DNA from 3 places in the Saccharobesus litoralis genome. Region 2 is predicted to be linked to each of the others. Evidence: predicted binding sites of a transcription regulator. Region 2 holds the regulator's gene; each other region holds the start of a gene.

Region 1 (10,667 bases), 530 kb from region 2:
CTTCACCGTCGGTGGAAAATAGCTGCCCGATGACATTCGATTCCATATCTTGTACAGGTTCTTCTTCAAGTCCTGTTCAAAATCACTCATCGATTGCTCATCAATTCCTGCCGCTCCACCGTTGGCTCTTACACGTAACCAGGCTTCATAAACTGTCCATTTCGAAATACTAAATGGTTTTGCTGAATTCAATCATTCCTCCTGCTGCAGCAGTTGATGAAAGTTTCATTTAAAACGAGGCAATCCCTTCGCTAGATAACCATTACAGCTATCATCATCACTACTACGAATTGCTCCGCCCCAGTGCTTTGCATTCAGACTTGGCTCTCATGGGGTTTCCATTCGAGGATATCTGTTAACATCAAAACGACTGGTTCTTACGTTCCATATAAAACCCCGAGTTAAATTCACGTCAGCTCTTTGCCGGCTCCCGCTTAGTTGGTAATCAGGTTGCCTCTAAGCTCTTCCCAAACTCCACCCAGTAGCTTGGTTTCGGGATGCAACGGTTAAATATTTCGACACCTACGCTGTTCGTCTCTTTAACTCACACCTGACAAATCATTGTGTTTGCCTTTCCCTTATCGCTCACGACAGTGACTCTTAACCAATGCCGCATAAGGTGGTTTCCACCTGCACCTGAATGCCGATGGGATGGGCCAAACCATCATGTTTTATATAGTTGCGTTACCTTCCAGCCTTCCTTGTACTGTTGGTAACTCGTAACACACTGGGCGAACATTTATGTTTCACAGCCTGCAAAGCAAACCCTTGTGGGCGAACATTTATGTTTGCAAAGCCTGCAAGTCAAACCTTGTGAGCTAACATTTATGTTTGCAGAGCCGATTAATCATTGCCTATCTGATCATGACAAGAACTACTGAATAAGTATCTACTCAGCGTAATGTGTTTTACGCGCCTTTGTATTGGTAATTACTTCGTCTTTGCCGTGCCTACAGGACGTAGGTACTTAGGTTTCGTCTGGAACAAGAAACCTGCGAATGCGGTAATCTAGTGACTTTGTTTAGTAAACGTGAGCTCCGTTTACTTTAATAAAGGCGCTGGATACCTGAATACTCAGGTATGACGGTAATTTTTTATACCAGCGGAAGAAATTCAATTCTATTTATAAACACGCTGAGTAGTTACCTGAATAATAAACAAATTTTATTCACGCAAAACAATCAGCTGCCGATAAACAATTAAGTCTAAAGTTTTAATTTCTTAGTCTGACTCGACAAAATTAAACAAACTTTAGGCTTTTGTTTGGTTTTATTTGATTCGCTTTACACTCGTCAGTATAGCCTTAATCTTTAGCATTAAAATTAATAAAAAGACTAAAAAAACTCAACTAATTAGCTAAAGGATTTTTTTTAAACTCCGATAATTTAAGTGCAAAGAGGAATTGCATACAAAAATACAAGGTTTATTAAAAAACTAAAATAAGCACGCTATTTATATAGTTAATGTAAGTAGAAGTGCGCTTTAATTAGGAGAGTAAAATTATGGCTATGTTTGTAAACACAAATGTATCTTCGCTTAATGCCCAACGTCAATTAATGGGCTCAGGCAATTCATTAAGTACATCTTTTGAACGTTTATCGTCAGGTTTTCGTATCAACCGAGCATCAGATGATGCTGCTGGTTTGCAAATTACCGACCGTATGACCTCGCAGATACAAGGTTTAAACCAAGCGGTAAGAAACGCCAATGATGCGATTTCTTTAGCGCAAACTGCTGAAGGTGCGATGCAAGAAACAACAACCTCATTGCAGCGTATTCGTCAGTTAGCCATTCAGTCGCAAAATGGTATCAATACTTCTGCTGACCGAGCTGCCTTACAACAAGAAGTCACCGCGTTAGTTAGCGAATTAAGCCGAATTGCAACAGACACTCAGTTTGGTGGCGTAAACATTCTTAGTGGTACTTTTTCCTCTGCTTTTTTAGTGGGGGCTAATGCAGGTCAAACTATCTCTGTTAATTTATCATCTGCGACCGGTGCTAGCTTTGGGGCTTCAGGTTTAGGTGTTGGTACTGTTGACGTAACAACGACAACCGGAGCATCAGCTGCCTTAGCCGCGATTGATACGGCAATTTCCACCATAGGGGCAACTCGAGCTGAGCTAGGTGCTGTACAAAACCGCTTTCAGTCAACTATTCGAAACTTATCCAATGTTGTTGAAAATGTTTCAGGCGCTCGCTCGCGAATTAAAGATACCGATTTTGCGACAGAGACAGCCGAGTTAACTCGTAACCAAATATTACAACAAGCAAGCCAAACTGTATTGTCGCAGGCTAACCAGCGACCACAAGCGGCTTTATCATTACTTGGTTAATAAAAAAGTTTAAGCGGTGATTAAAACACCGCTGCTTTTTAAGCCAGATTTTTTAAGTCAGATGATCAGCAATATTTTCTTTATGGTTATCACTTAATGATGAGTTCAATGATCAATTTATTTTTTTAACAGCAAGTTATATGCACAAGTTAGGATTTTTTTAATTCGATTTTGATTGGTTGACGTTTTTCAGTGTAGGTCGGTTTATATGCCGATGGGTACGCGAGTCACAATGGTTTAAATATTGGCCTGAAGGTGACCTACAAGAGGTTCAATGGATCATTTTTACTGAAAAGGTACTAGCTGAATGGATCTTAGTTGTTATGTGGAACAGAGCGCATTTCTTTACGGCTAAATATAGCTATTAGGGCAAGCGCAAGTAAATATCTGAAATGCTGACTCGTTGGTAGTTTTTTAGTGCTCCAGCTAGTGTCAGAGTATAGCTAACAATCATTAACGAGCTTGATAGACGCTGTTTAATTGTGCTGAGTGGGTAAAGCTTGTTTATACGAATAGGGTGGTTGCGTGATTTTGATTGGAAACAGAAAACATAACAGATTTTAGCATACGGCTTTTTATTTTGCTGTAGGACCAAGGCTATGAGCTGTAAGTTAACTGTTTTCACATGATCACTCGCTGAGCACTTGGTATAAAAACAAGGCTTTAAAACCTGTCTTATGTTTAATTTACCTGTGTGAGGGTGTTAATTAACACCGGGTGATGATTGACGTTTGGTGGTTGTGGCTTGCCTTATTCAGCGTAAAAAATAGATAAATTGATCGGAATAAAGACATTAAGTAGAGATACAGCGTTGTTGGTTTGTGATTGAAAACTTAGGACTGTGACGTGACCGTAACAAATAGTTTGAGAACTTCGATAGCGAATGGAATCGAATCTTATAAATAGGAGCTAGTTTCGAAGATGCAATTGTTTCGGCCAGACTTGAAAACACAAGACCTAAAACAATCAATGACGACTAACAGGGGCGAGGTCAGGATGAAGCATGCTGACTGAGATTATTGCTGATTGAAACAGGAGATGCTTTACCAAAAAGCTGGCTTTAAACACTTTAAATAGTGCTGTTTATACCCGTTTCGCTCAATCTCTCCTAAGTAGGGCGTTTGGCCGAAAGAATTTTCTTTCGGTCTTTTTACCTCGTTGTTAAATAACAGTTTTTTTCTGTTATCATTTCTATTTATTGATTTAAAATATATATTGGTGTTTAGTGTTTATACATTTTATTTAATTTGTATTTTTAAGTTAAAAATATTTAATTTAATTTCTAAAGTAATTTCATTGATGTCCGATAAATAGATAGAGACAGATATAAAACGTTTATTAAACGATAGTTTGTTTCATTTAGCTCATAAACATCTCTATTTTTGATTTGTTTGTGTTATTAATATATCTATAGGAGTGAGAACTATGGCTATGTTCGTAAACACCAACGTGTCTTCGTTAAATGCGCAAAGACAGTTATCGAACTCAGGCAATAATTTAAGTGTTTCTTTTGAGCGCTTATCTTCTGGTTTCCGTATTAACCGAGCATCAGATGATGCTGCTGGTTTACAGATCACCGATCGTATGACTTCGCAGATCCAAGGCTTAAATCAAGCTGTACGTAACGCGAACGACGCAATTTCTTTAACGCAAACCGCTGAAGGTGCGTTACAAGAAACTACAACTTCATTACAACGTATTCGTCAATTAGCTATTCAGTCGCAAAATGGTATTAATACCTCTGCAGACCGTGCAGCGCTGCAACAAGAAGTGACTGCGTTAGTTGCTGAAATGAGTCGTATTGCAACAGATACTGAATTTGGTGGCGTTGAAATCTTAAGTGGTACTTTTTCTGCGGCATTTTTAGTGGGTGCAAACTCAGGTCAAACTATTTCAGTTAACTTATCTTCATCTAATGGCGCGAGCTTCGGTGCGTCAGGTTTAGGTGTAGGCTCGGTTGATGTATCAACGGCTTCTGGGGCATCTGCTGCATTAACATCAATTGATACAGCTATTTCATCAATTGGTGCACAACGTGCGGAACTTGGTGCGTTACAAAACCGTTTCCAATCAACTATTCGTAACTTATCTAACGTTGTTGAAAACGTATCAGGTGCGCGTTCACGTATTAAAGATACTGACTTCGCAACTGAAACGGCTGAATTAACGCGTAACCAAATTGTTCAGCAAGCAAGCCAAACGGTATTGTCACAGGCAAACCAACGACCACAGGCTGCTTTATCTCTATTAGGTTAATTATTAATTAACCTAGGCTCTGTTTCCATCCGTTTGGGACATGACGCCAGGAGGTAGTGCGATCGGTTACATAACCAAACGGTGAGGAATCGCTCGCTCTCACCTTTATTAAAAAGGAGCGATCGGTTGGGGGAGCGTCTCCCAACCTTTTTCGCGAGAGTAAAAACGGATGAGATACAGGTAATTTTTTAGTTATAACAATGAGGTAGCGATAACGAGAAATTTTCATTTTTGAAGGAATGGCAAAACAAGGATACATAAGGAATAGAATTGCCTATAAAACGGCAAAACTTTCCTCCTAATTTTTTCTAAAGAGTTTTTGTGTGGCTCCGATAACTTAATTGTCCGGAGGCAAAAACAATAACAAAGGCTCTGACATTGTGACTTTCAATAGGTAAGCACAATTATTTTAATAAAATTAGGAGAGAGTTATCATGACTATGTTTGTAAATACCAATGTATCTTCATTAAATGCACAACGCCAATTAGTGGGCTCAGGTAATGCGTTAAGTACTTCTTTTGAGCGTTTATCTTCAGGTTTTCGTATTAACCGCGCGTCAGATGATGCGGCAGGTTTACAAATCACTGACCGTATGACTTCTCAAATTCAAGGCCTTAATCAAGCGGTTAGAAACGCTAACGATGCGATTTCACTAACCCAAACGGCTGAAGGTGCAATGCAAGAAACCACAACGTCTTTACAACGTATTAGACAGTTAGCTATTCAATCGCAAAATGGTATTAACACCTCATCAGATAGAACTGCTTTACAACAAGAAGTGACAGCATTAATCAGCGAATTAAGCCGGATCGCAACCGATACTCAGTTTGGTGGCGTGAATATTTTAAGCGGCACATTCTCATCTGCTTTTTTAGTGGGTGCCAATGCAGGTCAAACTATCTCAGTTAATTTATCAACAACGACAGGTGCTAGTTTTGGGGCTTCAGGCTTAGGCGTAGGTACAGTCGATGTTACAACTACTGGTGGAGCTTCTTCAGCGTTAACTGCCCTTGATGCGGCTATCTCTACCATAGGTGCGGCCCGAGCTGAATTAGGTGCACTACAAAACCGTTTTCAATCTACCATCAGAAACTTAACTAATGTTGTTGAGAATGTATCAGGCGCGCGCTCTCGTATTAAAGACACTGATTTTGCAGAAGAAACGGCTAATTTAACGCGTAGCCAAATATTACAGCAAGCCAGCCAAACGGTATTGTCTCAAGCAAATCAACGTCCTCAAGCGGCTTTATCATTATTAGGTGGTTAATTAACCACCTAATACTTGAATTGAAATGCACATTTTTTAAATCAACTAAATAGCGAGTGTAGCACTAGCATTTGGTTGAAGGCCTTGAACAGAATCTGAGTCTTTAAAGTTAGTTGTTCATTGCTACGTTAAGTTTTTATTGGTTAAACGAGCTTGTTGAAACTATTGGTTTTTAAGTTTGTTTAACGACCCTCTTTGAAAATACTCACTCTCTCCAAGTTTGAGTCCTAGCTTGAGGTTATCCAGTAATGGGAAACCTCAAGCCGTTTTCTCTGGCACATTTCCTGCTTAGTATTAGTCCTAGTATTAAATTGAAATATTCACAAGGATATTCAACTGTATCAATAAAAGCAGTTAAAGCTTCCCTCTGTTTTATCTGTTGATTTTTGATATTGGGCATGAGTTATAAACTTTAAATTTAATGCCCACTAGCCGACTAGCAAAAATGATGGTCAAATACCTCAATCCTCACTACCTCCTGGCGTCAGTTTTGCGGGTCGGCTTTACTTTCCAATTTATCGTAGATACGAACATTTATGTTTGCGAGCCTGCAAAAGCCACCTTTGTGGGCGAACATTTATGTTTACGAGCCTGCAAAACCAGCTCTTGTGGGCGAATATTCATGTTTGCGAGCCTGCAAAACCAACTCTTGTGGGCGAACATTTATGTTTGCGAGCCTGCAAAACTAACTCTTGTGGGCGAACATTTATGTTTGCGAGCCTGCAAAACTAACTCTTGTGGGCGAACATTTATGTTTGCGAGCCTGCAAAAGCCATCTTTGTGGGCAAACATTTCTGTTTGCAGAGCCCACAAAACTAAACCCTTGTGACTGACCACAGTATAAAAAGTGGTTAGTTATTTACCTAATCATCATCTTTTTATCAAAAAATAAAATTAAAAAATCATTTAAATTCAATTGTTTAAAAATAATTTGGGTTTTTTTATAAAAAAATCAAAAAAAATCCTAAAGGTTCTTCAGACCTGACCGATAACTATTAACGAGGGGGATACCGATATTTTGAATGATGGTTGAGGGGCCGGATTTCAATTGGTTTAGAGGTGACTCTTACGAGTTAATTAAGGCAAGCTAACTTGCATCAACGTTCTGAGGGGAACAAGCAAGATTAGTTTTCAGGAGATATTATTATGAGTATGTTTGTAAACACTAACGTTTCTTCGTTAAATGCACAGCGTCAATTATTTGATGCAGGTAACAAATTAAACACTTCTTTCGAGCGTTTATCGTCAGGTTTTCGTATTAACCGTGCTGCTGATGATGCAGCCGGTTTGCAAATTACTGATCGTATGACATCGCAATTGCAAGGTTTAAACCAAGCTGTACGTAATGCCAATGACGGTGTGTCAGTTGTGCAAGTTGCAGAAGGTGCATTGCAAGAAACCACAACATCATTACAACGCATTCGTCAGCTTGCGATCCAATCACAAAACGGTATTAATACCTCAGCGGATAGAGCTGCATTGCAACAAGAAGTGACTGCATTAATTTCAGAAATGAGTCGAATCGGTACAGATACTGAATTTGGTGGTACTGCACTTTTGAGTGGCGGTTATTCAGCGGCATTTTTAGTGGGTGCTAACTCAGGTCAAACTATTTCAGTTAACCTTTCATCATCTAATGGTGCTAGTTATGGTGCATCAGGTTTAGGTGTGAGCACAGTTGACATTTCAACGGCAAGTGGCGCATCTTCAGCGTTAACGGCAATTGATACAGCAATTTCGTCAATTGGTACACAACGTGCCGAATTAGGTGCTTTACAAAACCGTTTTCAATCAACAATTCGTAACTTATCGAATGTTATTGAAAATGTATCAGGCGCTCGTTCACAAATTCGTGATACTGACTTTGCTACAGAAACAGCTGAATTAACGCGTAACCAAATTGTACAACAAGCGAGTATTTCAGTATTAAGTCAGGCCAATCAACGTCCTCAAACGGCTTTATCTTTATTAGGTTAATAGTTAGTTGAGTTTATATTTATAAAGGATTAATGCCTTAGTTAACTCAGCTAACTGTCGGTGTGTTTCGTTGTTCAATAGTTTTATCGGACACACCGACGAATACTTTAGTGAGAAAGGCATTTTATTCTTATTTATATTCGGAGGTTGAAATGGAAATTGGATCGCAACAATCTGGAATTAATTTTGCTTATAAACAAGAGCGCGGCCAAGAGCAAGGCAATGCCGCTTTAGATACCGTCAATCAAAAAGCAGTAGAGTTAGACGAAGCGAAAAATTCTAGCGATAATGGCAAAATTATTGAGTTTTCTGATTATGAACAGGCTAAAGTAAACCAGAGCAATGCCGATAATTTAGATATTGAGAGCATTGAATCGGCTTTAGCTGACGTTTCAGCATTTGTACAAACTAAAAATCAAGATTTGAGTTTTAGTTTTGATGATGAAACCAATCGGTCAATTATTAAAGTCACAGATGCGGGTTCTGGTGAAGTTATTAGGCAAATTCCTTCCGAGGAAGTGCTAAAATTATCAGAGCGTATCAAGTCACTCCAATCAGAAATTGGTGAAACCGTTGGATTGGGAGTGTTATTAAATAACGAAGTGTAGGTTGTAGAGGTTCACTATGGGCATTCAGTCGATAGGTGTTGGTTCAGGTTTGGATCTAAATGGTTTGGTTTCGCAGCTGTTAGAAGCTGAGAGTACGCCTAAATACGAGCGTTTAGATAAGCAAGAAGAAGAGCTTGAAGCGCAAATTTCCGGCGTTGGCACCTTGATGGAGAAAATGGACAGCTTCAAAGATGCCATAGATGAACTGAAAAATGACTATAATCTACAAAGCCGTTCTGCGCGTGCATCTCATCCCGATGTAAGTGAAGAAGATGATGGTCCGTTTACAGCAGAAGCCGGTAACAGTGCACTGGAAGGCAAGTATCAAATATCAGTTGAACAACTAGCCGAAGGCAGTCGTATTGTTTCAGCTGATGCTGATACCGCAACCGGTTTTACCAGTACGTCTGATACTGTTGCTAGCGGTGATGACACTCTAACCTTTACTGTCGGCAGCGACACCTTCAATATCGCGGTTACTTCAACTACCACGCTGGCTGAATTAAAAACGGCAATTAATGATGCAACGGACAATTTTGGTGTTACCGCCAGTATTATTGATACAGGTACATCAGCGGGTGCTAAATTAGTACTTAATTCGGACGTAACCGGCGAAGGCAATGATTTAGCATTAACCTCCACCAATGGATTAATGGCTTGGTTAGCCGATGCTAATAGCAATACTGAAAATCAAGCGGCATCTAATGCCAAAGCCGTTATTGATGGCTTAGCGGTGGAAAGTGCCACTAACGAATTTGAAAACGTTATTGAGTACGTATCTTTTGAAGTATCTAAATTATCAGATGTCGATTATCTGGATACGGGCGGTAATCCAGTATACAAAACTTCGACATTGGATGTTGGCCCAGATAAAGATGCACTCGAAAATAAAATTACCGATTTTGTCGACAACTACAACTCTTTAATGGATTCCATCACCACGTTAACCAAATATGGTCAGTCAGAATTAGAAGAAGACGGCGCGTTAGCTGGTGACTTTATGGTGCGCGGTATTCAATCTGGGTTAGCTTCGTTAGTATCGGGTACGGTTGATAATTCATCTTTAGGCACCTTATTTCAGATTGGTGTGTCATTTGACGACGATGGTAAACTGCAAATTTCTGACACCGATGAGTATGGTTTTGGTAGCGGTCAAGATAAATTAGATGAAGCGTTGGATGATTATTTTGATGAAATAGCCACGCTATTTACCGATCCCGACCAAGGTATTGCATCGCAAATGTATGATTATGTTGATCAATACACTCAATACGGTGGGTTATTGCGAGCACGCGAATCGGCGATGAAAGATCAAAAAGAGCTATTGTTTGATCAACGTTTAAGAGTGGATCAACAAATTTCCAACTACGAACAAATTTTACGTGATAAATATATTAGCCTTGATTTAACTGTATCTAAATTACAAAGAACAGGTAACGCATTAAATGCCTCATTAGGCTTGTTAGGATAAGAGGAGACGTTTAAAAATGTATAGAAAAGGTATAAATGCCTATAAAAAAGGCAACTTAAAACAAGAAGTCGCATTGGCAGATCCTCACAAACTAACTTTGATGTTAATGCAAGGCGCATTAGATAAAATTGCTTATGCCAAAGGTTGTATGGAACGCAAAGAGTTTGAAGGTAAAGCTGAACACTTGTCAAAAGCGAATGCCATACTTGTTAATTTGCGCGATACCATAGATTTAGATGCGGGTGGCGAAGTTGGAGATAATTTATTTGCGCTTTACGACTACATGATAGGTCGTTTAACCGATGCCCATATTCAAAATAATTTGCAGATTTTAGAGGAAGTGATTAACCTCATGCTTCCTATTAAAAACGCGTGGGCGCAAATTCCTGAATCGGCCAAACAAGAGGCTTATCAGGCGCAACGCGAGAAACAGCAAGCAGCAGTGTGAGTCAAATTAACTTAAATTTAAAATACACACATTCTTTTCTTATTGATAATGCTAAAGCTATTCAAGCTCTTTTAACAGAGGAAGAGCTTGATGAATCGGAATTGTTAGCTCTAGTGGAAGAACGAGAACAGCTTATCCAGCACTATTTGTCAGAAACACCGCAATCTGAATGGGATAAAGCGTTTTTGCGAGCAGAAGCTGATAACAATACCCTTATTACAAATAAAATAGTCGAACTACAAAAACAAACCGCTAGTCAATTACGAGTGGTTGTTAGAGGTAGAAAAGCGATTAAACAATACCGTT
Region 2 (10,667 bases):
ATTTGTTGTAGCTGGGCAGGTTGTTGCTACACAAACCGGTTTGGGTTTTGCCTCACTAGTTGATCCAGTTAATGGTATTAATGTTGCGGCTGTAGCTCAGTTTTATTTGATACTAGCGACTTTAGTATTTTGGGCGGTAGACGGTCATTTGATGATGATCAAAATGATCGCTTTAAGTTTTGAGGCTTTTCCTGTCGGATCCGGTTGGATCTCGCTGGGTAGTATCGAAAAAATTATCGAGTGGGGACAGTGGCTGTTTTTAGCCACTATCACGATGACGATAACACCGATTACAGCAATGTTAATTGTGAGTTTTACCTTTGGTGTCATGACGCGTGCTGCACCACAATTGAATATATTTTCAATTGGTTTTCCAATCACACAAATATCAGGATTAATCGTGATCTGGCTTGGCATGTCGGCATTTATGTTGCATTTTAATATTATGTGGGAATCGGCATCACATCTTATGTGTGAAATTGCCGGTTGTGGTTAGTTAACTTCAGTATTCTTTAACAGCTCTGTCATTCGCGACAAGTTGTTTGAGCGGCTATTTAGGATCTAATGGCTGCAATTTTGATACTAAGGTTTGTAGGTTATAGGTGTAAATCAATAGACACCTAGCTTTGTTGGAGAACGGCGTTGGCCGCGGAAAACGAAGGCAAAACCGAAGACCCCACGGAAAAAAAGAAATCCAAGTCCAGAGAAAAGGGGCAAGTTGCTCGGTCTAAAGAGCTTGCTACCTTCCTTCAATTGCTGGGTGCGGCTATCTTTTTTTTACTGTGGGGTGGGTTTATTGCCGAAGCAATGTATAAAGTAATGAAACACGGCCTTGTTTTTGAGCAAGAAGATGCCTTCGATCCATCACGCATGTTTATTCGCTTACAAGGGTTACTCGATCCTGTTATCGCCCCTTTGGCCGCCTTTACCATTGTTATGATGATTATTGGTGTGTTGAGTTCAATTGTTGTCGGCGGCTATAACTTTTCAATGCAAGCTGCAGCGCCAAAATTTAATAAACTCAACCCGATTACCGGTCTACAACGGATGTTTGGCCCACAAGGGTTAGTTCAATTGGTGCAGTCATTAGCCAAGTTTTTGGTTGTTGTGATTGCTGCTTATGTTTTGGTTGGCTTTTATTTTGATAAATTACTGCATATCAATATTGAAAAAACGCCAAATAATATTAAAACCGCATTAGAAATCTTAGTTTGGATCTTTATTTGGTTAGCTTTCTCGTTAATTGTTGTGGCAATTATTGATGTGCCTTATCAATTGTATAAGCATAATGATTCATTAAAAATGACCAAACAAGAAGTCAAAGACGAGCATAAAAATGCGGAAGGGGATCAACAAGTCAAATCTAAGATCCGCCAAAAAATGTTCCAAGCGTCGCAGCGACGTATGATGGCCGAAGTGCCCAAAGCGGATGTTGTGGTAACAAACCCGACTCATTACGCCGTCGCGATTAAATACGATACAGAAACAGCCTCCGCACCTATTCTTTTAGCCAAAGGTGTTGATGAAGTGGCTGGCCATATTCGCGATATAGCTAGCGCTCATGATATTCCAATTTTATGTTCACCTATGTTGGCTCGATCTATTTACCATACCACTGAGTTAGACGCCGAAATACCTGAAAAGTTATTTACCGCTGTGGCCCAAATATTGGCTTATGTTTATCAATTAAAACAATACAAAAAAGGCAAGGGCAAGCGTCCTAAAGAGCCAACGTCTAATTTACCTATCCCGCCTGAAGTTCGTTATTAATACCGTGTATAGTCAAAGCGATCAAGTTTTAGGGGAAGCCGTCAAGCTTCGAATCCCCATGAGCATATGCTCTATTATGTGATTGGGGTGAGTAAGCGCTGACAATGAACCATAAAGCTTGAGCGAGAAGACTATAATAAAGTTGGCTTGATATTTGCCTGTTACGTCAGTAGGTGTAGTAGGATTCAAAAATTTGACGTATGCAAGCGACTGATATAGTTAATAACTTTAAATCGTTCGATTATAAAAAAATCCAAGGGCTGGGAGTCGCTGGGGTTGTATTAGCCATTTTAGCTATGGTTATCTTACCTTTACCCGCATTTCTACTAGATATTTTATTTTCTTTTAATATTGCCTTATCCATTGTGGTTATGCTGGTGGTGGTATACACCTTAAAACCTATGGATTTCGGTTCATTTCCAACCGTTATTCTTATTGCAACAGTATTGCGCTTAGCGCTGAATATAGCTTCAACACGGGTTGTGTTGCTTGAAGGTCATCAGGGTGGTGATGCCGCGGGTCAAGTTATTGCAGCTTTCGGCGAGGTTGTTATCGGTGGAAATTACGCAGTTGGTTTAGTCGTTTTTGCCATATTAATGATTATCAACTTTAAGGTTGTGACGGCAGGTGCTGGTCGTATATCCGAGGTGAGTGCGCGTTTTACCCTTGACTCTATGCCGGGTAAACAAATGGCAATTGATGCGGATCTCAACGCCGGTTTTATTAGCCAAGAAGAAGCAGTTGATCGACGTAAAGAAATTACAGACGAAGCGGACTTTTATGGTTCGATGGATGGTGCGAGCAAATTCGTAAAGGGTGATGCCATTGCTGGTTTATTGATAATGTTGATCAATATTGCTGGTGGGTTGTTGATAGGTATGATCCAATACGGTTTAGATTTTAGCAGTGCAATTGAAATATATACCTTGTTAACAATTGGTGATGGCTTGGTTGCGCAGATCCCTTCATTGTTGCTTTCAGTTGCAACGGCAATCATTGTTACTCGTCAAAATGATTCAATAGAGCTAGGTGATCAACTTTCTGGTCAATTGGCTAAACCCAAAGTGATGTATGTAGCGGCAGCTATCCTATTTATTATGGGGATAGTACCAGGCATGCCGCATGTCGCATTTTTAAGTTTAGCGGCTTGTTTAGCGGGTTGTGGTTACTATATGCAAAATTATGTAGGTGTGGATAGTCCTAAAAAAGGCGCTCTAGTTAAAAGTGGATCTAAACCTGGTAGTAGTGGTGCGGTGAGTGACACACCGGCCCCAACAGCGAATCCTGAGCCACAAGAGATCAGCTGGAACGATGTGCAACCTATGGACGTGATAGGCTTAGAAGTTGGCTATCGTTTAATTCCATTAGTTGATAAAACGCAAGGAGGCGAATTGCTTAGCCGTATCAAGGGCGTTCGTAAAAAGTTATCACAAGAGTTAGGCTTTTTGGTGCCGCCGGTACATATACGCGATAATTTAGATTTATCTCCTAATATCTATCGTATTTCATTAATGGGAGTGGTAGTTGGCGAAGCCGAAATTTACCATGACCGTGAAATGGCCATTAACCCAGGGCAAGTGTTTGGCAATATTCAAGGTGTTAAAACGACAGATCCGGCTTTTGGTTTGGAAGCTGTATGGATTAACGTTGAACAACGTGAACAAGCGCAATCTCTCGGATATACCGTTGTTGATGCAGCTACCGTTGTTGCTACGCATTTAAGTCATTTACTCACGAATAACTCTTCTCAGTTATTGGGGCATGAAGAAGCGCAAAACTTACTTGATATGTTGGCTAAAACCTATGAGAAATTGGTTGATGGTTTAGTTCCTGACATGTTGTCCTTATCAGTTTTGGTTAAGGTGTTACAAAACTTATTACATGAAGGTGTTGCCATTCGTGACATGCGAACCATAGTGCAAACATTGGTTGAATACGCACCTAAGAGCCAAGATCCTGATGTGTTAACCGCTGCGGTGAGGATCGCTCTTAGAAAGCTAATCATTCAAGATATATGTCAAGAGTTGCCAGATTTACCTGTCATCACGTTCGCACCTGAGCTGGAACAAATGTTGCATAATTCTATGCAAACAGCAGGTGCTGAAGGTGCGGGTATTGAACCTGGCTTAGCAGAACGTATTCAAACCGCGTTAATAGATGCTAGTCAGCAGCAAGAAATGAATGGCGAACCCGCGGTATTATTGACCTCTGGCGTATTACGCTCGGTACTTGCGCGATTTACGAAAAATACGGTTCCTGGATTACACGTACTGTCATATCAAGAGATCCCTGACGACAAGCAGATCCGCATCGTTAACTCGGTAGGCCAGTAGTCAAATACTTGACGAAAGGGGTAGGTAGTGAAAATTAAACGATTTGTCGCAAAGGACATGCGCACAGCTTTGTTGGAAGTCAAGAATGAACTAGGCGCCGACGCTGTGATCATGTCAAACACTAAGACCGCAGATGGCATAGAAATTGTCGCTGCAGTTGATGAAGAAACTGATGCGAAAGTGCCACCGCGCAAGGTAGAATCGACACCCAGCGTCAATAATCCGACATCTAGTGCGCCACAGTATTCTGGCGCCAATTTTATGACGTCAAATATTCGTCAAACCCCGTCTTTTGAAAATCAAGTTGAGAGTCGTATTAATAGTCACTTTGCTCAAGAGCAAGATCTCAACGACAATCAAGTAGCAGATTCACTGAAGTCCTTGTTACAACGTCAACATGAGAAGTTACACAAAGGTTTACAAAATCCATCTCCAAGCCCATCGCCCGCTCCCAGCTCTATGCAGCAAGCGCAACAAGCAGAGCATTTAGCACAGTTTGCCAAGAAGCAAATTGTCAATAGTGCGCCGAATGAGCCATCTTCGTCAGTAGAAAACACCGAACTGCAGGCGATGAAACAAGAAATGGCTGAAATTCGAAAATTGATGGAACATCAGGTATCAGGTCTTATGTGGCAAGAAATGGCTCGTCGCGAACCTGTGCGAGCTTACTTGGTTGACCGATTAAATAAAATGGGCGTGTCTAACGATGTGTCCGACCAAGTGGCCAGTTTTATTCCAGAAGAGCTAAGTCAAGCAGAAGCATGGGATAACGCTTTAGAGCTGCTGTCCGGCCAAATTAATGTGACTAATAATGACATTCTGCGTCGTGGCGGATTTGTTGCGTTATTAGGCCCAACAGGCGTTGGTAAAACAACCACTATTGCTAAGTTAGCCGCTCATTTTGCTCAATTGCATGGTAGCGACCAAGTCGCCATGGTAACAACAGATACCTTTAGAATCGGCGCGCATGAACAGTTACAAACCTATGCTAAAATTTTAGGGTGTCCATGCAAAGTCGTGCAAAGCCAGGCCGAATTAAGTGAAACTTTGCATCAATTACGCAATAAAAAATTAGTTTTGATTGATACCGCTGGTGTAGGTCAGCGAGACATGAGACTGGCTGAACATTTAGAAACGTTGATGAATGCCAATCAAATAAAAATTCGCAGTTATTTGGTTCTGCAATCTACGGCACAAAGAAGAGTGATGCAGGACGCAATAGAAAGATTCAAACAAATTCCGATTACTGGGTGTATTTTCACAAAAGTGGATGAATGTACCAGCCTAGGTGAAATTATCAGTGTTGCTATTCAAAATGCATTACCCGTTGCATATTTAAGCGAAGGACAGCGAGTTCCAGAGGACATTAGAGTAGCAGAATCTGCTTATTTAGTAGAAAAAGCAGCTCAATTAATGAGCGAACGAAATATTTCTCAATCAAATTGGTTTACAGACGACAGCTTACAGCCTATATATAAATAGAATTTATGAATAATATTAACCAGTTAGGCGATCAGGCAAATGGCCTACGAAAAATGAAAAGTGAAGATAAAGTGAAAGTAATCGCCGTTACCGGTGGTAAGGGAGGCGTAGGTAAGAGTAATGTATCTCTTAACTTAGCGATTTCTCTAGCGCAAAAAGGTAAGCGAGTATTAGTATTTGATGCGGATTTAGGACTTGCAAATCTTGACGTTATGTTGGGATTGCGAGTACATAAAAACTTGTCTCACTTATTAGCCGGTGAATGTGAACTACAAGATATTTTAGTAAAAGGGCCACATGGCATCACAATAGTGCCAGCAACGTCCGGTACAAAAAATATGGTTGAGTTGACCCCTAATGAGCATGCCGGTCTTATCCGCGCGTTTAGCGAATTAGAGCAACAGTTTGACGTGTTGATTGTTGATACAGCAGCCGGTATTTCAGATATGGTTTTGAGTTTTTCTCGCGCTGCTCAGGATGTTTTGGTTGTGGTGTGTGATGAACCAACTTCAATAACGGATGCTTATGCGTTGATTAAAGTGTTAAATCGAGAATATGGTTTGTTTCGTTTTAAAGTTGTGGCAAACATGGTACGCTCGCTGCGTGAGGGGCAAGAATTGTTTGCTAAGCTCTCCAAAGTGACTGATCGCTTTCTTGATGTAGCTATCGAATTGGTGGCTATCATTCCTTTTGATGAAAATGTAAGAAAATCAGTACGTAAGCAAAAAACAATTGTAGAAGCATTTCCTAAGTCACCAGCCGCTATTGCTTTTAAAACGTTGGCGACAAGAGCATCTACTTGGCCTGTTCCAGATACAGCTGGTGGGCATTTAGAATTTTTTATTGAACAGCTGATATTACCAGAAGCATAGGGTATTTACGTGAACAAGGCTGCGGCATATCAAACGGTTGATCAAAAGCAAGTTTTAGTTGAGCAACATGCAGGTTTAGTTAAGAGAATTGCTCATCATATGATGGCAAGGTTACCTGCAAGCGTGATTGTTGACGATCTAATCCAATCAGGAATGATTGGCTTGTTAGAAGCAGCAAGGAACTTTGACGCCACTAAAGGTGCAAGTTTTGAAACATTTGCTGGTATTCGTATCCGTGGAGCAATGTTAGACGAAATTCGTCGTGGTGATTGGGCGCCTCGCTCAGTACATAAAAACAGCAGAATGATAGCAGATGCTATTGCTCAGGTTGAAAAAGAAACAGGTCGAGATGCTCGTGACTCAGATGTTGCAGAGAAGTTACAAGTTGGACTTGACGAATATCACCAAATGCTTAACGATGTGAGTAGTGGGAAAATTATTGGTATCGAAGACCTTGGCGTCACAGAAGATGTTTTAGGTGGTTCCGAAGACGCTGATGATGAGCCATACGGTGAGATTGAGCATGGGGCGTTTCAAGATTCTCTGGCTGCAGCGATTAAAACTTTGCCTGAGAGAGAGGCATTAACTTTATCGTTATACTATGATGAAGAATTAAACCTAAAAGAAATTGGTGCTGTATTAAACGTGAGTGAATCGCGAGTTAGTCAAATACATAGCCAAGCCATGCATAGACTGAAAGGTCGTATGTCATCATGGCAATCATAAGAACAAAATTTTTACGTAGCAAATTACCTTAATTGGAGAATGCTTTGAATACAAATATGAAAGTGCTTGTTGTAGACGACTTCTCTACAATGAGACGCATTATAAAAAACTTGCTTCGCGATCTTGGCTTCACAAATGTTCAGGAAGCTGATGATGGTGCAACGGCATTACCTATGTTGCAAAACGGAGACTTTGAGTTTGTTGTAACCGATTGGAACATGCCTGGTATGCAAGGTATTGATTTGCTTAGAGCGATTCGAGCCGATGAGCGCTTAAAGCATATTCCGGTATTGATGGTGACAGCTGAAGCCAAAAAGGAACAAATTATAGCGGCGGCGCAAGCAGGGGTTAACGGTTATATTGTTAAGCCATTCACTGCAGCTACGCTTAAGGAAAAGCTAGAAAAAGTATTCGAACGCTTAGGTTAGTTTTCACTACTATTGGAGATTAAACTTTGAGTTCAGTTACGCCTTATGTGGACTTAGACACCGCAAAACAGCTTGTTGCTCTATTGGAAAGTGGTGATATTGAGCAAGCTAATGCAATTGTTGAAGAAAGTTCGAAAGCAGCTTCTGAAGAGCTGTTTGCTGAAGTGGGTAAACTCACGCGCCAGCTACACAACTCCCTACAGGATTTTCAACTTGATTCTCGTATCGCTAATTTAGCCAACGAGGACATTCCTGATGCGCAAAATCGTTTGGCATACGTCATTGAAATGACTGAGTCGGCTGCAAACCGGACGATGGATGCAGTTGAAGCCAGTATCCCAGTTGCCGATCAATTAAACGAGCATATTAAAGCGGTTATTCCTACGTGGTCTAAACTCATGAACCGCCAAATCAGCTTGGAAGAATTTAAAGAGTTATGTTATTCGGTCGATGACATACTCAAAAAAGCGGATAGTGACTCTGATTTACTTCGCAGCCAATTAAATGATGTCTTGATGGCTCAAGATTTCCAAGATCTAACGGGTCAAGTTATACGACGCGTTATTGATTTGGTGCGCGAAGTAGAAGAAAACTTAGTTCATTTACTAACTGTATTCGGGACGCCTGTTGAATCACAAGAAGAACAAGCCGAGACGATATCAGGTCTGGATGAATCCGCAGAAGGGCCAATTGTCAACGCTGAAGAGCGCACTGATGTAGTATCTGGCCAAGATGATGTTGATGACTTGCTGTCAAGTTTAGGTTTCTAATAAGAAGGAAGGTTTCATGGCCTTTGATGCAGACGAAGATATATTGCAAGATTTTCTTGTCGAGGCAGGGGAGATACTCGAATTACTTTCTGAACAACTCGTTGAGTTGGAAAACAACCCTGAAGACGCAGATTTATTAAATGCAATATTTCGTGGCTTTCACACTGTAAAAGGTGGAGCAGGCTTTTTAGCATTAACAACTTTGGTTGATGCCTGCCACGGTGCAGAAAATGTGTTCGACATTTTAAGAAATGGTCAACGTTCAGTAACTCCTGAGTTGATGGATGTTATTTTACAAGCGTTAGATACTATTAATGAAATGTTTGCATTAGTTAAGGCTCGTGAAGAACCTGACCCTGCCGATCCTGAGCTACTTGAGGCATTGCATCGATTGTCTGAACCTGAAGGCGCTGAAAGCGTCGCCGCACCTGAGCCTGTCGCCGCTCCAGTAGAACCAGAACCTTCTCCCATTGTTAGTAATGAACCTGAGATTTTCGACCTGCCAGGTAGCAGTGTTGAAGATGGCGGTAGTATAGATGAAATCACAGATGATGAATTTGAAGCCTTGCTTGATGAACTGCATGGTTCAGGGCGTGGTCCCTCAGTTACATCGTCAGTAGAGACAACCTCGACTTCAGCGCCAACGCCAAGCGCACCACCTTCCGCAATATCGATGGACGTTGGTGGTAGTGACGAAGATATTACCGACGATGAGTTTGAAGCCTTACTTGATGAATTGCATGGTAAAGGCCAATTCGGAGTCGCAGAAGCTAATGTTGCAGCCACACCGGTTGAAACAAGTCCTAAACCAGTACAAGCGCCATCGTCTGTTTCAAGTGACGAAATTACGGATGATGAATTTGAAAGCTTACTTGATGAATTACACGGTAAAGGTAAAGGTCCTTCAGTCACTGACGTCGTTTCTGATAGTAAACCAAAAGACAAAAGTAGCCAACCAGCTAAACCTGTAGAACCACCTAAACAGGCTCCAGTAGCTCCTGAGCCTACGCCTGCTGCACCTAAGCCTGTTACAAGTGCACCAGCGCCAGTTAAGAAACCTGAGCCAGATAAGCCTAAAATGGCTGATAAGAAAAAGCCGGCTCCAGCTGCACCAGCGCAAGAAACTACAGTCCGAGTCGATACTTCTCGTTTAGACCAAATCATGAATATGGTGGGTGAGCTAGTTTTGGTTAGGAATCGTTTAGTCAGTTTAGCGAATGAAGCTGATGAACGTATGTCTAAGGCCATAGCGAATTTAGATGTGGTAACCGGTGACTTGCAAGGCGCCGTGATGAAGACCCGAATGCAGCCAATTAAGAAAGTGTTTGGGCGTTTTCCTCGTGTTGTTCGTGATCTTGCACGTTCATTAAATAAAGAAATATCGCTTGAGCTCGAGGGTGAAGAAACCGATTTAGATAAAAACTTAGTTGAAGCATTAGCGGACCCTCTTGTTCACTTGGTTCGTAACTCAGTGGACCATGGCATTGAAATGCCAGATGATCGTGAAGCTAAAGGCAAACCACGCTGCGGTATTGTAAAACTAAGTGCTTCGCAAGAAGGTGATCATATTTTACTGACCATCACAGATGATGGTGCAGGTATGGATGCAGAAAAGCTTAAAAATATCGCCATTAATAAAGGTATTCTAGATAGCGATGCTGCCGCTAGGTTGTCTGACAACGAAGCCTATAATCTAATTTTTGCGCCTGGCTTTTCTACTAAACAAGAAATATCTGACATCTCAGGACGAGGTGTTGGTATGGACGTTGTTAAAACTAAAATCACCCAGCTAAATGGTTCTGTCAATATTCATTCTGAATTGGGTACAGGAACAAGGCTAGAGATTAAAGTCCCTCTAACGTTGGCGATTTTGCCAACCTTAATGGTCGTTGTAGCCCAACAAACTTTCGCTTTACCTTTAGCAGCGGTGAGTGAAATCATCAATATGGATTTATCTAAGACCAATACGGTTGATGGGCAATTAACGATGATCGTTCGCGAAAAGGCGATCCCCTTGTTTTATCTAGAAAAATGGTTAAATCGACTCGGTTTACCTTCTGGTGACACGGATGGGCATGTTGTTGTAGTGCAACTAGGGACAGATAAACAAGTTGGTTTTGTTGTTGATTCATTAATTGGTCAAGAGGAAGTTGTTATTAAGCCTCTTGATGCGTTATTGCAGGGCACAGCCGGTATGGCCGGTGCAACAATTACCAGTGATGGTGGAATTGCTTTAATTATTGATATTCCTAGCTTATTAAAACATTACGCTAAACGTACTTAGTG
Region 3 (10,667 bases), 400 kb from region 2:
TGCGGCTTCTGTCGCTTTTGCGGCGGCACTTGGCGTGAGCGCTTGGATTTATCAACCTGTTAATACCAGCGAAGTTGGATTATATGCATTAGAACATTTGCACCACGAATTGAGTTATTCATCTGCGGTAGACGAGAATGTCTCTCTTGAGCAACTCAACGCTAAGCTCGCTAGCTTTGGTGGCAAGCTAAACAATGCAATTTCACATGTTTCGTATGCCAATTACTGCAACTTAAATGGCTTGAAATCACTACATCTTGTTATGCAAGGTGAACACGGACAAGTAACTGTTTTTGTTCTTCCCAAAAGCAATGAGCTAAGTGGCTGGCATGACTTTTCCGATGATAGGTTTAGTGGCACTGCTCACCGCTTTAAAGAAGCCGATATGATAGTCATTGGTGAAAAGAATGAAAATATACAATCATTCAGCCACCAACTATCAAATAATATTAGCTGGGCAATTTAAGCCAACAGTCCACCACGTTTTCTTAAAAGCCCCGTTCAGGGGCTTTTTTGTATTCGAATATTGCACCGTGCAAACCAAAATAATCATATGCTCATCCGGTCGACAAATGAGTACTTGTTCACATTTTAATCACATAAGTATTGCAACTGTGAACTCAAACCTGAAACTATACGTATACTTAGTTTTGAAAAGCCAAGGTCGGCAATCGCAGTTATCTAGGGTAGTGGTAGGAGATATATCATGACATTACAAGATGAATTAAAAAGCATGGGGCTAATTGACGACTCACGCTCAAATCATTTAGCGACTAACGAATTGGATGAGTATCAAAGTATGCTCGAAATGACCATGAATGACGAAACCTTAACTTCAGCCGCAAAAGCTGAAATCGTCGATTTGCTAATTCGTTTAAATAGTGCTCCCAAATAGCATTCCCAAATTGATTAGAAAACGAAAAAAACATTTGGGATAACGTAACTTGCCTGCTTCCTGCATAACCTTAAGCTTATTCGCATGTTATATGAGCGACAAGGGATTAAGCATGACCGTCAACCTTGGCTGGTTTGACCATATCAATATGCATAACACCGCCATCATCATAAGGTGTTGATACCACAACAAAACCATACTTGGAATAATAGTTTTGTAATCCTAATTGGGCACTTAAAGCAAGTGACTGATTTGGCCATTGCTCCGCAGCATATTTTAGCCCCTTTTCAAACAGTGTTTTACCTATCCCTTGGCTACGATACTTTTCTTCTAATGCAAACCGAGCAAAATATACTGGTTGTTCTTTATGCTCTATTGTTGGGATCACTAACCTTAAGTAAGCCACAACGCCATGCTTTGCATGCTCACAAGCAAACAGATGAACGGATTGTTGATCCTTATTATCCAAATCTAGGTATAAGCTAGCCTGCTCCAACATAAACACTCGCTGACGTAAGTGTAAAATTTGATAAAGCTCATCTTTAGTTAATTGCGAATAGGTTTTAATTTGCCAGTCTAAGCTGTTTTCCATTTATAGTCTTCTCGCTCAAGTTTTTAGGTTCATTGTCTGCACTTACTCGCGACTTGGCTTACAAGCCCCTACTTTTGGTGCATACACGAATATAGACAAGAACCGAGTGACTTTTGCTTAAACCAGACTATGTTTATCCAACAAAAGTCACTGGCTCTCCGCATGCGCGAGAATGACGAGGGTATATTCCTAAGCTTAGGTGAAAAATACCAACTCATTGACCTAAAAACGTTAATGAACTTTTCTATATAAGGCCGAGAATAAAATCAGTATAAAACAAAAAGCCGAGCGGTAAACTCGGCTTTATTGGGCAAAAAGTGAATCATCTAAGCATCATCTGATGTGCTCACCAAAGGCTTATTCGATTGCGGTGTTTCCTCTTGCACAACCTCTTCGACTTTGCGCCCATCTAACAGCATCTGATTAAAATGATTAAACCGTTCCAGCGCGGCAAATAATTCACTACTACTGTACTGATATTGCTGCCCTAAAACCTGTTTAATGGTGGTCTGTAAATCTTCTTCAGACTCCAAACCCTCATCCGCACGGGTGATCATATCTAATAGATTAGCCGCGTATTCCTTCAATGGATTTTTAACTGACTCTGGCATCGCCATTTTTTCATCATCTTTTCGCTCGGCATAAGAAGCAACCTGCTGATAAGCCTGCTGCACTGCAATAGTTTGGCGAGCGGTTAAATCTAATGCATAGCTTGCAATTTCACCATCATCAAAACCTAAGTCCATTGCCTGTTGATAAGCGGCTTCAACATCACCGTCAAAAAACTCATCAGCTAATTTAGATACATTTTGCATTAAATCACCAATGGCTTTTAATTCGCCTTCGTCCAAATCGCCTTCAACGTTAAACGCAAACTCATTTAGTGCAAATGAAGCTCGATTACGCTCTTCACCTTGGCGATAAAAATAGTTGCCGTCTTCATCACTTACCTGTTCTTGCGACTGACGATATTGCTCTTCAAATGCTTTTAAGCTGGCAAAACTAATACTAACCGTGTCGCCATCTTTTGTTTTAATTTCAAACTCGCCACTGTGCTCAGTTTCAACGGCGACTCGTTGTTCAAGCGCCGCTGATTCATAAGAAAAAACCGGTAACTCGCGTTGCGGATTTAAAATTTCCTCTTCAAATCGGTCAAAACCAAAGTTAATCAAGCCATCCGCTTTATCAATACCTTGGTCTATCTCGTCTCCGGGCATAATGGCACCGCCAAGGATTTTACGCGCATCTTCAATACCTCGCGCTACCCCAGTTCGAGCTTGACCTAACATTTCCATAAGTTGCTCAGATTGAGCTCCGCCACGAGCGGCACCTGTTAAAGCACCACCAACAAAGTTCAGTACGTTTTTAGCCACCTCTTCAAAGTCGAATAAAGGTTTGGCTTCTTTAATCTCTTTTTGCATGTCAATATCTTTAAGATCACGCAAATGAGATATTTCGTCTTGGGCTTTTGGTAGGGACTGTGCACGCAACTCATCCATTTTTTGCATATGACTAAACATAGATTGCGACAGAATTTTAATACTGCGCTGCTTGATAGACACTTGGCTCAAATGAGTTTCAACAGCCTGAGTTTCTACTTGTTTAGTAGGTGCATTGTCCTTATGTTCCGCGTTCTTTTCGACACCCTGCGGAACCTGTTGCTGCTTTGCAACATCGTTTACGGTTCCGATATTCATAACTACCCCAAAGGTTAAATTAATGCTTCATATTAATTATCGACCATTTTTGCATAATATTTAGGCTAAAAGGCGTTTTATCTTATTTAAATCGCCGCGCAAAACCAATATAAACCCGCGCTATCATGCGAATTACCTAGACACCAGCCTTAACCAATATAAAATACGCGGCTCTTTTCCACTAGCCTAGGGTAGAAATCATGCGGGTCGACCAAATTGATACCAATCAATACGCAACCTTATTAACCGAAAAAGTCAAAACTACAGAGCTATTATTCGATGGTTTACACCTACCCAAAGCCGAAGTGTTTCCATCGCCAATTGAACAATACCGCTTACGTGCTGAATTTCGTATGTGGCATCAAGACGATGATAGTTACTACATCATGTTTGATCCGGCCAATAAAGAAAAATTTCGTGTCGATCATTACATTCCAGGATCGGCCTTAATTCAATCGTTAATGACACGTATTCGTGAAGAAATTTTACCGAATGAAGTGTTACGCCGTCGTTTATATCAAGTCGATTTTTTAACGACCTTATCTGGTGAAGCCTTAGTCAGCTTGATTTACCACAAACCGTTGGATGATACGTGGTTAGTTGAAGCCAAAGCGTTAAAGCAGCGTCTTACGCAAGACTACAAAATTAATTTAATTGGCCGAGCCCGCAAACAAAAAGTGTTGGTAGACCAAGACTATGTCACTGAAAAACTCGCAATCGGTGATAAAACCCTAAGCTACAAGCAAATAGAAAATACCTTTACGCAACCTAATGGTGCGATCAACACTGATATGCTTAATTGGAGTCGACAAATTAGTCAGCAGCTTTGTGGCGATTTATTAGAACTTTATTGTGGCAATGGAAACTTTAGTTTAGCGCTAGCGGATTGTTTTGATCATGTTGTAGCGACTGAAATAGCCCGTACATCGGTAAAAGCCGCTAATGTTAATATCCAAGCTAACGGCATAAATAATGTCACTATTGGTCAAGCGTCAGCCGAAGATTTTTCAGCGGCTTATTTCGAAAATAAAAGTGTTAAGTCACTTAAAGACATTGATCTGGCAAACTATAATTTTAGCACTATCTTAGTGGATCCGCCTCGGGCTGGATTAGATAACAAAACTGTCGAGTTAGTGCAAAAATTTGACAACATTATTTATATTTCATGTAATCCGGAAACATTGAAAGATAACTTACAAGCGATTAGCCAAACCCATACAGTTAAGCAATTCGCGCTATTTGATCAATTTCCCTACACCCATCACATTGAATCAGGCGTTTGGTTACAGCGAAAAGCCTAAACAGTTAAGACAGAGCGTGCCTGCTTAGCATACGCAGCAGCACCTTTAGCAATAACACGTAATTGAATAACAAGGCGCTTGGCTAATTCCTCGCGCTTTTTATTTTTCATGTCAATCGCCTCTGCGCCCCCAGCAAAAACCAATTTAACCATGGACTCAGCTTGTAAATAAGCAAACTCATGATTACACAGAGTTTTGTCTTCAATATATTCACTAAGTTCGGCGATGAAATGTTGGATCTCACGCGCAACAGCAGTTCGAAAAGATGAAGTGGTACCCGATTTTTCCTGTAATAAAATACGAAACTCATTTTCGTTAGTATCAAGAAATTCCATAAAGGTATCAATCGAGGTTTGAATAACAGAGCCACCATCTTCAATGCGTTTACGTGCTTGACGCATCAGTTGACGCAATAAAAGACCGGCTTCGTCAACCAAGGTAAGACCTAAATCATTTAAATCTTCAAAGTGACGATAAAAAGACGTCGGAGCAATGCCGGCTTCACGCGCAACTTCTCGTAAACTCAAGTTCGAGAAACTTCTTTCAGCCGTCAATTGGCTAAAAGCGGCTTGAATAATAGCTTGACGCGTTTTAGCCTTTTGCTGAGCGCGAATTCCTGACATAGACAACCTCTTGTGGATAGGCAAAAAAGTCTAACATAAGCGCAAGCAATTAACGTGAATTATTTTTTTGTACTAAACTGGGTTGCTAAGTCGACGATTTTTCATTTTTAGCGTACACTTGTAAGCTTAGTTAACTAGTTTCACTCGCACATGTCTCAACAACAAGCCCCCATTTTGTGGTTAAACGTCTTAATTTTTTCAATTACGGGTTTAATTGCTTTATTTTTAGTTCCATACCATGCACTGACTCAAGGATTTGATAGTGTAGAAATTATCGCCACCATTCTGTGTTTAGGTTATTGCGGCATGTCTATTACTGTCGGCTATCACAGACTTTGGGCCCATAAAACCTATCAAGCTCATCCTATCATTAAATTTGTATTAGCCTTGGGTGGCGCTTTTGCCTTGCAAAACAGTATTTTGCATTGGGCATCGGATCACAGAAACCATCACAGATTTGTCGACAACAATGACAAAGACCCTTATTCAGCCAAACGAGGATTTTGGTTTTCCCATATCGGTTGGATGTTGCGAGAGTATCAAGGCCAATCTTATCGTAATTATGCTAACTGCAAAGACTTGCAAAAAGACAAAATTGTCATGTGGCAACACAAAAACTATTTATGGTTAACCTTAAGTTTAAATTTTGGTATTCCCATTCTACTAGGATGGTTGAACGATGATATTTACGGCATGTTATTGTCTGCTGGCGTTTTAAGATTGGTGCTTAGCCATCACTTTACCTTTTTTATTAACTCCTTAGCCCATATTTGGGGCAAGCAAACGTTCTCTGAAGAACATACAGCGCGAGATAATCCTGTATTGGCGTTTTTGACTTATGGTGAGGGCTATCACAATTTCCATCATACGTTTGAGTATGATTACCGCAATGGTATTCGCTGGTATGACTTTGATCCGAGTAAATGGTTTATTAAAACCGCGAGTTTATGCGGATTAACTTGGGGACTACGCGAAGCGCCCGAAGAACGTATAGAAGCCGCCAAAGCCAAATACAAAATGGAAAAAATCCGCGCTAAATTAATTAAGCTGCCTCATAAAGCAGAGATGTTAGCTAAAGTAGAAGCCGAATACGATCTTCTCACTAAGCGCATGAACGCCTTTTATAAAACGCGTAAACGCTATTTAGATATAAAGCGCAAAAAAATAACCCGAACGGTTGAACACAGTGAATTGTTTAACCAGATCAAAGATTTACAAGCTGAAATGCACGACTTGAAACAACGCTTTCTTATTCAAAAGAAAACGTTTAATAATCTAGCTTTGGCCTATAGTTAAGTTTTTTATTCAGGCGTATTACATCAATACGCCTTATTTTCCCCTCTTCTAGCTCGAATATCATCTAAGCATTGGCATTTATCACGTGTTGCCCTATAGTATTGTGTATTAATTGTTCTAACTGTTTGATTGCTATAGTCTTCTCGCTCAGGCTTTATGGTTCATTGTCAGTGCTTACACGCCCCAAAAAGCTGAACGCTTTGACTATATATTTTTAATGAATGCTCAGAATTCTACTAATATTCATCTGAAAACATGCATTAGTCATTAAAAACCATTAAATTGCAGTGTAATAAGACTGATCGAGGAAATAGATCAGCCACACAGCTCAACGTGAGATCCCTTTCGATTTCACTGAATATTTGACTACCAAGAATAGGTACACACACGTGACAGAACCCAAAGCAAAGAAAGAGCCTAAACAAGAAAAGGCCACAGAAAGCTACGATTACGATACCATTATTATCGGTACCGGCCCTGGCGGTGAAGGTGCCGCAATGAACTTAGCTAAACAAGACAAAAAAGTCGCCATTATCGAACGGCATAGCTCCGTCGGCGGCGGTTGTACTCACTGGGGAACTATTCCATCGAAAGCGCTGCGTTACTCGGTTTTGCGTTTTATCGAATTTAAAAATACACCTTTATTTAGCCAAGCGGCGCAAACGTTACAACCTACATTTCCTGACATTCTTAAACATGCCAGTGGTGTTATTCGCAAGCAAATCAATTTACGCACAACATTTTACAACCGTAACAATGTCACGTTGATCCATGGTGAAGGTTCATTTATTGACCAACATACTGTGGCGATTGCCGGTGAAGACGGGGCAGTCGAAACAATCACTGCGCAAACCATTGTTATTGCAACGGGTTCTCGTCCTTATCATCCACCTGAAGTCGACTTTTCTCACCCGCGTGTGTATGACAGTGATAAGATTTTGTCGCTTAACCACTCACCTCGCTCTATTATTATTTACGGCGCTGGGGTTATTGGTTGTGAATATGCCTCTATCTTTAAAGGTTTAGGTGTTAAAGTTGATTTAATCAATACCCGTGGCCGCCTATTGGAATTCTTAGATAATGAATTTTCCGATGCTCTGAGTTACCACCTCAATAGCGGTAAAACCACTATTCGCCACGGTGAAGAATTTAAATCAGTAGAAGCTCAAGATGACTGCGTGATCTTACACACGCAATCAGGTAAAAAGATAAAAGCTGACTGTATTTTATGGGCTAATGGTCGTACAGGTAATACAGATAAACTCAACCTTGAGTCTATTGGCTTAAAAGCGGATCGGCGCGGACAAGTAAGTGTTAATTCCAACTACCAAACTAAAATTGAAAATGTCTATGCGGTTGGTGATGTCATTGGTTATCCAAGCTTGGCCAGTGCCGCATTTGACCAAGGGCGCATCACAGCTAATGCAATCTTAAATGGTGATGCTGACTCTGCGTTAATTGAAGATATTCCTACCGGTATCTACACTATTCCTGAAATTAGTTCAGTCGGCAAAACCGAAGAACAACTAACCGCAGCTAAAGTACCTTACGAAGTCGGTAAAGCCCAGTTTAAACACCTAGCTCGAGCTCAAATTGCTCAATCTGAAGTCGGTGGCTTGAAATTATTATTCCATACAGAAACAAAAGAGATTTTAGGTATTCACTGCTTTGGGCAAAATGCTTCTGAAATTGTCCATATCGGCCAAGCTATTATGCAGCAAAAGAACGGTGGCAATAATATCGAATACTTTGTGAATACAACGTTTAACTACCCAACCATGGCTGAAGCGTATCGGGTGGCCGCTTTAAATGGTTTAAACCGTTTAATTTAGTATAGTATTCTCACTCAGGTCTTATGGTTCATTGTCAGCGCTTACTCGCTCGCCCCAATCACATAATAGAGCATATGCTCATGGGGTCTCGAAGCTTGACGGCTTTGCTTACATGGATGTAAGTACTTAGGTTTCGTCTGGAACTAGAAGCCGCCCCTAAAACCTGATCGCTTTGACTATACTTAAATTGGTAAGTTAAGTTTAACGAAGGGAAAGCTAAGCTTTCCCTTTTTTATAAATTCAATTAACCTGAAAAAATGACCACCACGATTGAGCAACCAAGCGATGTACAAGACAATTCACGCTTTGAACAACTACTCAAACAAGTTGCACAATGTCAAATTTGCCAATCAAGCTTACCTTTAGCGCCCAAGCCTATAATACAGTTATCAACTCAAGCAAAATTACTAATCATTGGCCATGCACCTGGACGACAGGCACACAATATGGATAAGCCCTTCGCAGACAAAAGCGGCGAACGATTACGATCTTGGCTAGGGCTGACAGAACAACAATTTTACAGTGAACAAGTTGCAATTTTACCCATGGGGTTTTGTTATCCAGGCAAAACCAAAAACGGAGATAAAGCACCAGATAAGCGCTGCTATGCCACATGGCATCAACAACTCATTGCCTACTTACCTCATATTCAAGCCATGGTTTTACTGGGCCAACACGCCCAATCAGCCTATCTACAGCGCTCTATCAACGTCACTGAAAATGCTAAGGGCTGGCAAACTCATCAACAGCAGATGCCTGCCATTTGGCCGCTGCCTCACCCATCACCGCGAAATAATATATGGCTTTCAAAAAATCCATGGTTTTCACAAGAGTTACTGCCAGCATTACAAAACCATATTCGGCTACTTTTGCCTAGTGCTAAATTCGAGTGAAATACTCTAAAAAGGATAGTGATATACAGTCAGAGTATTCTTAGAGACAAAACTCCAAGACCCTACTTTTGATACTCTTTTGGACAGAAAAGTTTGCAAGCAAATATAGTCTTCTCGCTCAGGTCTTATGGTTCATTGTCAGCGCTTACTCTCGACTTTGGCTCCTGCGTCGTCCTACTACCTAAATCCATTTAGGCAGCCCCAATCACATAATAGAGCATATGCTCATGGGGTCTCGAAGCCTGACGGCTTCCCCTAAAACCTGATCGCTTTGACTATACTCGCAAACGATCTTTATGACTTTAAGGCGGGTTTCCTGTTATTGACGAAACCAAAGTGCTTACATCTTCATCCGTGTAAACAATAAGCACGGCTAGCGCACCTTTACTGGTGTGTCAGGCAAGGTGCGTAGGTAAGTTATTTGTGATAGGTTTTCGACAACTCAACCACCGCATTAATAAACGCACCGGCATTGTCAGGGTTAACCTCTGGAGTGATACCATGGCCAAGATTAAAGACATGACCAGTGCCTTCACCATAGCTATCTAAAATCATAGAAACCTCTTGGCGAATTCGATCAGGCGAAGCATACAATACAGCCGGATCCATATTACCTTGCAAGGCGACTTTATCACCAACACGTTTGCGCGCATCACCGATATTAATCGTCCAATCCAAGCCAACACCATCACAGCCCGTCGCCGCAATATCTTCCAACCAAAGACCGCCATTTTTGGTAAATAATACAACAGGCACTTTTTCACCATTATTATTGCGGTTTAATCCATCAACAATTTTTGCCATATAATCTAACGAGTACTCGCGGTAATCATGATGAGTTAACACCCCACCCCAAGTATCAAAAATTTGTACGGCTTGCGCTCCGGCATCAATTTGCGCATTTAAGTATTCAGTCACAGACTCAGCAAGTTTAGTTAGCAGTAAATGTAATGCTTCTGGCTCTTCGTAAGCCATGCGCTTAATTTTACTAAATGTCTTACTGCTGCCTCCCTCAACCATATAAGTAGCCAATGTCCAAGGACTACCGGAAAAGCCGATTAAAGGCACCTCTCCCTTCAATTCTCGGCGAATTGAAGAAACTGCGTCCATCACATATTTTAAATCTTTATTCGGATCGGGCACTTTAAGTGCTGACACATCCATTAAATCGCGAACCGGATTTTTGAACTTAGGCCCTTCACCCGTTTCAAAGTACAAACCGAGTCCCATTGCATCTGGGATAGTAAGAATATCTGAGAATAAAATAGCTGCATCTAAAGGGTAACGACGCAAGGGTTGCATAGTAACTTCTGTGGCAAGCTCAGTGTTTTTACACAACGCCATAAAATCACCAGCTTGGGCGCGTGTGGCACGATATTCAGGAAGATAGCGTCCCGCTTGGCGCATCATCCATACTGGGGTACGGTCAACTGGTTTTCTTAACAACGCGTCCAAATAACGTCTGTTTTTTAATTCTGCCATGTTTATTACTCTTTCACTCTACATTAACGTGCTGTTAACTTTTATTTAAAATTTTA

The links. Region 2 encodes FliA, which starts transcription of late flagellar genes. Its sites were predicted from a motif close to CTAAAGNTNNNNNNNNNNNNGCCGATA; they were not measured.
Region 1: the regulator FliA is predicted to act here: its motif matches at 4,898-4,924, upstream of C2869_RS15815 (flagellin N-terminal helical domain-containing protein).
Region 3: the regulator FliA is predicted to act here: its motif matches at 3,222-3,248, upstream of C2869_RS12075 (DUF5610 domain-containing protein).

The regions. Positions count from the first base shown of each region.
Region 1 is NZ_CP026604.1:4,281,102-4,291,768, reverse strand. It holds gene ltrA (group II intron reverse transcriptase/maturase) at 1-192, opposite strand, end outside; gene C2869_RS15825 (flagellin N-terminal helical domain-containing protein) at 1,503-2,333, shown strand; gene C2869_RS15820 (flagellin N-terminal helical domain-containing protein) at 3,759-4,589, shown strand; gene C2869_RS15815 (flagellin N-terminal helical domain-containing protein) at 5,024-5,857, shown strand; gene C2869_RS15810 (flagellin N-terminal helical domain-containing protein) at 7,004-7,834, shown strand; gene C2869_RS15805 (flagellar protein FlaG) at 7,987-8,442, shown strand; gene fliD (flagellar filament capping protein FliD) at 8,459-9,913, shown strand; gene fliS (flagellar export chaperone FliS) at 9,930-10,361, shown strand; gene C2869_RS15790 (hypothetical protein) at 10,358-10,667, shown strand, end outside.
Region 2 is NZ_CP026604.1:3,746,201-3,756,867, forward strand. It holds gene fliR (flagellar biosynthetic protein FliR) at 1-496, shown strand, start outside; gene flhB (flagellar biosynthesis protein FlhB) at 643-1,770, shown strand; gene flhA (flagellar biosynthesis protein FlhA) at 1,971-4,103, shown strand; gene flhF (flagellar biosynthesis protein FlhF) at 4,131-5,585, shown strand; gene C2869_RS13470 (MinD/ParA family protein) at 5,591-6,457, shown strand; gene C2869_RS13475 (RNA polymerase sigma factor FliA) at 6,467-7,183, shown strand; gene cheY (chemotaxis response regulator CheY) at 7,228-7,611, shown strand; gene C2869_RS13485 (protein phosphatase CheZ) at 7,638-8,381, shown strand; gene C2869_RS13490 (chemotaxis protein CheA) at 8,398-10,665, shown strand.
Region 3 is NZ_CP026604.1:3,345,466-3,356,132, reverse strand. It holds gene C2869_RS12090 (DUF3379 family protein) at 1-466, shown strand, start outside; gene C2869_RS12085 (hypothetical protein) at 707-895, shown strand; gene C2869_RS12080 (GNAT family N-acetyltransferase) at 1,002-1,487, opposite strand; gene C2869_RS12075 (DUF5610 domain-containing protein) at 1,814-3,184, opposite strand; gene trmA (tRNA (uridine(54)-C5)-methyltransferase TrmA) at 3,385-4,485, shown strand; gene fabR (HTH-type transcriptional repressor FabR) at 4,482-5,108, opposite strand; gene C2869_RS12060 (acyl-CoA desaturase) at 5,259-6,404, shown strand; gene sthA (Si-specific NAD(P)(+) transhydrogenase) at 6,794-8,236, shown strand; gene C2869_RS12050 (uracil-DNA glycosylase family protein) at 8,494-9,129, shown strand; gene hemE (uroporphyrinogen decarboxylase) at 9,547-10,611, opposite strand.